One region of the Paenibacillus sp. CFBP 13594 genome, then DNA from elsewhere that is predicted to be linked to it. Evidence: predicted binding sites of a transcription regulator. Region 1 holds the regulator's gene; each other region holds the start of a gene.

Region 1 (2,210 bases):
AAGCTGACTCGCAGGTTCCAAGATGCCAAAGCTACGGTACTTCTGGGTACAAGCAGCTTCTGGGAGGGTGTAGATATCCCGGGAGAGGCGCTAACCTGTCTCGCTATTGTGCGACTGCCTTTCCAGCCACCGAATCATCCGTTGGTGGAAGCCAAGAGTGAGTTGCTTCAGGAACAGAAGAAAAATCCGTTCATGAAACTGTCCGTGCCGCAAGCGGTCATTCGTTTCAAGCAGGGATTTGGCCGGTTGGTGCGTACAGCGAAGGACAGAGGAATTGTCATTGTTTATGATACACGGGTGATTGAAGCGTACTATGGTAAATTCTTTTTATATTCTTTGCCTGGTCCCAAAATGGAGCATATGCTCACGGAGCAGATGGTTCCACGAATTACCGAGTGGTTGGAAAAACCTGCTAATGAACAAGAATAATGGTTGTTTTGTTCGTTATATCATTGCATGACACTATCGTTTGGCGTTAAACTTTATTAGATATTTCCGTATCCGATTAAAGCAGTTGCACGTAAGAACTTATAACCTAAATTACAAGGAGCATTCTGTATAAAATGTCATGTTTATCTTTGAGTTTATACAGAATGCTCATCTTTTCATCTATTATTTTATCGTGGCCTTGGTAAGGGGGAGCAAGAATGAAATCGGATAAAATTTCGGAAGCGGTGGTACGACGTCTGCCTGTATACTTGCGTTATTTGAACGAGTTGCATCAGCGTGAGGTGGCTACTGTTTCTTCTCAAGAGCTTGGACAGAGGCTGGATCTGAATCCGGCCCAAATTCGTAAAGACCTGGCTTACTTCGGTGATTTTGGTCGTAAAGGGATCGGGTATGATGTATCCTATTTGATCGAGAAAATTCGTCACATTCTCAAAATCGATCAGCAAATTAATGTAGCTCTGGTAGGAGCGGGTAATCTCGGTCAAGCCTTGTCCAACTACAACGCATATCTGAAAGACAACATGAAGATTGTTGCTGTATTTGATGCATATGGACCGAAGATTGGTAGTCAAATTAACAGTTTGACGGTTAAACCAATGAATGAATTGACGGAAGCGGTTAAAACAGAAAACATCCGCATCGGAATTATCACGGTTCCGGATACGGAAGCCCAAAATGTAGCCGATCAGCTTATTGAATCCGGAATCGAAGCGATTCTTAATTTTGCACCAACCATTCTAAAAACACCGCCGCATATCCGCATTCACCATGCTGACTTTACAACGGATCTGCTTAGTTTGGCCTATTACTTGGAGACTGGAAAGGACGACGAGGAAGATGACAACAAATAGATGGGTAATTCACAACGGCAAATTTGCCGTTAATGAAGGCGGCACAACATGGAACGTGGTTCAAGGATACATGGTTGTCGAGGATGACAAGATTGTGCATATTGGTGAGACATTGCCGGATGGAGACAAAAATTGTACCAAAGTGGATGGAAAAGGACTGTTCTTCCTGCCGGGTCTGATCAATACGCATGGTCATGCAGCAATGTCGTTGCTCAGAGGGCACGGAGATGATCTTGCGTTGCAAGTATGGTTGCAGGAAAAAATGTGGCCGATGGAAGCGAAAATGACTTCACAAGACGTATATTGGGGAACTTCGCTATCGGTGCTTGAAATGTTGAAAGGCGGAACTACAGCTTTCCTGGACATGTACGATCACATGGATCAAGTTGCCAAAGTTGTGGAGCAATCCGGCGTTAGAGCAGCACTGGCACGTGGTGTAATCGGGCTGTGCTCGGAAGAAGAGCAACTGCGGAAACTGGAGGAGTCGGCAGCGTTTGCACGTGAGTGGAATGGACAGGCAGATGGTCGCATTACAACTGTAATCTCGCCACACGCCCCATATACATGCCCTCCTGACTACATAGAGAAGCTTGTGCAGGTCGCGAACGACCTGAACCTTCCTCTCCATACACATATGTCTGAAACGCTTCGTGAAGTGGAGCAGAACGTGGCTGATTATGGACTGCGTCCTGTGGCACATCTGGAGAAACTGGGCTTTTTCTCACGTCCATCCCTGGTTGCACATGCGGTGCATCTGAATGACGAAGAGATTGAGATTCTGGCCCGTCATGATGTGGCTGTATCCCATAACCCGGGAAGTAACCTGAAACTTGCTTCCGGTGTTGCGCGGGTACCAGCGTTACTGAAAGCAGGAGTTACCGTGTCACTCGGAACAGACGGACCGGCAAG
Region 2 (2,210 bases), on a different contig from region 1:
TGTGAATAATGACATGCTCTCCATGCGGCTCACCATACGAATTCGACAACCGAATGAGGGTGGAGCAAAGTGCACCCGGTTTGCCATATAACATGAGATCCCGGAATTTGGTCTGTGTCAACCGGTGGTGGATGCCCATCCATTTCATAAAGTCGATCGCAAAGTCACAATGCTGGCAGATTAACATCTCCAGGTCTTTATGCTCCAGTACACCGATCTCACTATCCTCCAGCACTTCCGCTGAGAAGCTGTGTTTAGAGCCAAAAAAGGGATCAGCCTGCCCAATCATATCACCGGACTGATACATGTACATGATTAGTTCCTTGCCTTCATCCGTGGATTTGGTGATCTGTGCACGGCCCCGTTTCATATAATAAAGTTTGTCAGAGACGTCTCCTTCCCAGTACAGATGTGTACCTTCCGGATAGGTTCTATCTTTCATGGTAACCAGCAAATGGTTGAAATTCGCTTCCGAGAAACAATTGGTATTGCCGCGCTTTTCCAGTACAGTTGTTAGTTCTGTCATAAGTCTATCTCCCCTTTATGTCCATCGGACGACCTTCTGTAGTTTCCAGTAGTCTCCGAGGTTTGCCGCAAACCGTTGCCGTCCTGATCAGGGTCATCTCGGCCGGGAGGAAGGACGGTACAAATTGCGGTGGTTCAATTTTTAAGTTCAGTATATACCTAATCTTACCGTTTGAGGGGGAAGGAAAGGGGGCAAAAATGACGAAATTTCAAACATTGTGATAAAATTCACTTTTAGTGGAGAGGATGAATTTTACAGCCCTATATTTTAAATAGGAAGTGAAAATGGTCGTATGAAGGACACTACAAAACTTAAATTAAATTTGTTATACTTTGTGAAAAAAATCACATAATTAAGTTTATTGTCATGTTACGATGTGAATGTAAACGAGAGAGACAAACTAATACGAACCTTTAGGAGGATGAGGGAGATGGCTGTAAAGAACGAAGTCGCCCCAGCAAAAGAACCGACAGCAGGTCAGTATATTCAAACGTTAATCGACAAAGCGAATAAAGCACACGCCGCATTCATGAAGATGGACCAGAAGCAGATTGACCGGATTGTGCAAGCGATGGCGCTTGCGGGTCTGGATAAACACATGATGCTCGCCAAGATGGCCGTAGAAGAAACAGGCCGCGGAGTGTATGAGGATAAAATCACCAAAAATATATTTGCAACAGAATATGTGTACCACAGCATCAAGTATGACAAAACCGTAGGTGTGATTGAAGATAACGAGTATGAAAGCTTCCAGAAAATTGCGGAGCCGGTCGGCATTATCATGGGGATTACACCAGTTACCAATCCAACATCAACGACGATGTTTAAAGCATTGATTTCCATCAAGACGCGTAACCCGATCATCTTTGGTTTCCACCCATCTGCACAGAATTGTAGCCGGGAAGCTGCCAAAATCCTGCTGGAAGCGGCTGTGAAACATGGTGCACCAGCAGATTGTATTCAATGGATTGATGATCCTTCCATGGATCGTACAAACGAACTGATGAATCACAATGATGTGGCTCTCATTCTGGCAACAGGCGGATCAGGCATGGTACGTGCAGCGTACAGCTGTGGTAAACCTGCACTGGGCGTAGGACCAGGTAACGTACCTTGTTTCATCGAGAAAAGCGCGGATATCAATCAGGCAGTAACGGATTTGATCCTGTCCAAGTCTTTCGACAACGGCATGATCTGTGCTTCCGAGCAAGCGGTCATCATTGAAGAACCGATCTTTGATCAAGTGAAGAAAAAAATGATTGCAAATGGCTGTTACTTTGTTAACAAAGATGAAGCAGCAAAATTGACAGCAGGTGCGATTAATGCCGAGAAATGTGCGGTGAACCCGGCGATTGTTGGTCAATCTGCGGTGAGCATTGCGAAGTTGTGCGGAATTGAAGTTCCAGCAGGCACCAAAATTCTCGTGGCCGAGATTGAAGGGGTAGGTACGAAATTCCCATTGTCGGCTGAGAAATTAAGTCCGGTACTCGCTTGTTACAAAGTTAAAACGGCAGCAGAGGGAATTGAACGTGCAGCAGAAGTGGTTGCTTTTGGCGGCATGGGTCACTCCTCGGTTATCCATTCCACAAATGAAGAAGTGATTGGCAAATTCGCAGATCGTCTGCAAACTGGACGGATTATTGTGAACTCACCATCCACACACGGTGCCATCGGGGATATCTAC
Region 3 (2,210 bases), on a different contig from region 1:
CCTCCCTGCGCATATCTGGTGTTACTTTCAAGTAAAGACTTCTTCGTGATCATTAATACACGTTGTTGTTCACTTGCCTTAATGGCGGTAAACAAACCAGCAATCCCTGAGCCTATAACCAGTACATCCGTCTCTACCATGGGTAGCGCAGACAGATCAAAATCAACTAAATATTGCGGTATCATGTTATTCACCTGTCTTGGAGCAAGAGTAGCGCATCCTACTTTACCAACAACATGCGCTCTAGTGATTCTCTGGCTTTGTCGGCAACGGCCGGTGGCACGTAGATTTGCGGCTTCATCGTTTCCAGGCATTTCACCAGTTTCTTCAAGTTGTTCACCTTCATGTTGGGGCATACGAGGAACTTGGTAGCAAAGTGGAACTGTTTATCCGGACTATCCAGACGAAGCTGATATCCTGTACCATCTTCGGTACCTACGATAAATTCCTTCGCTGATGAATTTTTGCAATACTCCAGAATAGCTGTTGTGCTGCCTACAAAATCACCCATTTCTACAACCTCAGGGCGACACTCTGGATGGACAACAAACTCTGCATTTGGATGCTTGGCCCTCATCTCCACCACATCTTTGACTGTGAGCATATCGTGAGTGTTGCAGTAACCTTCCCAGATAATCATTTTCTTGTCTGTATGCTGCTGCACATAATGTCCCAGGTTTTTATCCGGTACCCAGATAATTTCGTCAGAATCCACCGATTGAATAACCCGGACTGCGTTCGCCGATGTACAACAGATGTCAGTCTCTGCTTTGATTTCAGCCGAGGAATTGATATACGTAACCACCTTGGCATTAGGATGTTGTGCTTTCAATTTGCGTAGTCCATCCACATTCACCATATCTGCCATTGGGCAGCCCGCACGTTCGTCCGGGATAATAACTGTTTTATTTGGCGCCAGAATTTTAGCGCTTTCACCCATAAAATGAACACCACAGAAAACGATCACATCCGCATCTGTCTGTGCTGCCTTCTGGGCTAACAGAAATGAATCTCCACGGAAGTCGGCAACCTCCTGTACTTCGTCACGTTGATAATAATGGGCAAGAATAATGGCATTACGTTCCTTCTTCAACACCATAAGCCGCTCACGCAGCTCGCGGTTCATCTCAGCCTTGCGCTCTAAAGCCAGAGCTTCCACCTGTGATCCTCTCCTTTATCGGGACAGCGTCATGCGCTGTTTCGTGGGCTAACCTAGTCGTTATCTTCGCTTGAGAAACGAATCACAAGCGGTTTAACAACTAATTTACACAACGTTCACGACTCTGTCAATAAATGAAAAAGGCCCGGAACAGCGCTGTAACCACCTGTTTGCTAACTGGTTCGCCATCTAACTCCCGTTTATCTTTATCTATCCTCTTTTAAAATAATGGATAAAAAAAGAGAGCCTCGAGGGCTCTCTTGATTTCACCTGCTATCATAGCCAGATGTATTGTGCATTAAGACGTTGGCTTCGTTCCGCCATCATCCGGGTTATTGTTATTACCCTTTTCCAGATTCGGAGCTTCGTTTGGAATATCTCCAGCTGGTGGCTCAGGCGTTTCATCTTTACCTTGAATACGAACACGCACATCACCGATGGTGTCGATGATTGGCTCTCCGCCTTCAGTTGGTGTGCCTTCACCATCATTGTCATTCTCTGCTTTTGGAGTCAAAGAACCTGTTTCGATCAATTGCTTGATCTGATCCATTTCCAAAGTCTCAACCTCAAGCAAAGTTTGAGCGATCAGGTGCATCTCTTTTGAATGTTTAACAAGCAAGTCCTTACACTTCTCATAACAGTCATTGATAAAGCGTTGCATTTCCTGATCAATCTCGTAAGCAATGGAATCCGAGTAATTCTGTTCATGACCGATATCCCGACCAAGGAATACCTGTCCTTGTGAACTTCCGAATTGCATAGGTCCCAATTTCTCACTCATACCGTATTCCATAACCATGCTGCGAACAATACCTGTCGCTTGCTGGAAGTCACTGTATGCACCAGTACCAATTTCTCCGATGAACAATTCTTCAGCTACACGACCCCCGAGAAGTCCGGTTACTTTATCCAGCAATTCCTGCTTGGTAACCAGCATACGGTCTTCTTTTGGCAACATGATTACATATCCACCCGCACGTCCGCGCGGAATAATGGTCACTTTATGTACCATATCAGCATGTTCGAGGAAGTATCCTACAATGGTATGACC

The links. Region 1 encodes Rex, which represses fermentation and respiration genes when NADH is low (regulators of the CRP and FNR family bind a similar motif). Its sites were predicted from a motif close to TTGTGAAATATTTCACAA; they were not measured.
Region 2: a site for Rex is predicted at 859-876, ahead of adhE (bifunctional acetaldehyde-CoA/alcohol dehydrogenase). Genes of this name have one in related genera too.
Region 3: a site for Rex is predicted at 1,230-1,247, ahead of nadA (quinolinate synthase NadA). Genes of this name have one in related genera too.

The regions. Positions count from the first base shown of each region.
Region 1 is NZ_JACYVQ010000001.1:183,105-185,314, forward strand. It holds gene dinG (ATP-dependent DNA helicase DinG) at 1-429, shown strand, start outside; gene IFU39_RS01100 (redox-sensing transcriptional repressor Rex) at 648-1,301, shown strand; gene IFU39_RS01105 (amidohydrolase) at 1,288-2,210, shown strand, end outside.
Region 2 is NZ_JACYVQ010000005.1:209,429-211,638, reverse strand. It holds gene IFU39_RS17555 (Crp/Fnr family transcriptional regulator) at 1-526, opposite strand, end outside; gene adhE (bifunctional acetaldehyde-CoA/alcohol dehydrogenase) at 957-2,210, shown strand, end outside.
Region 3 is NZ_JACYVQ010000017.1:47,834-50,043, reverse strand. It holds gene nadB (L-aspartate oxidase) at 1-185, opposite strand, end outside; gene nadA (quinolinate synthase NadA) at 221-1,159, opposite strand; gene ftsH (ATP-dependent zinc metalloprotease FtsH) at 1,458-2,210, opposite strand, start outside.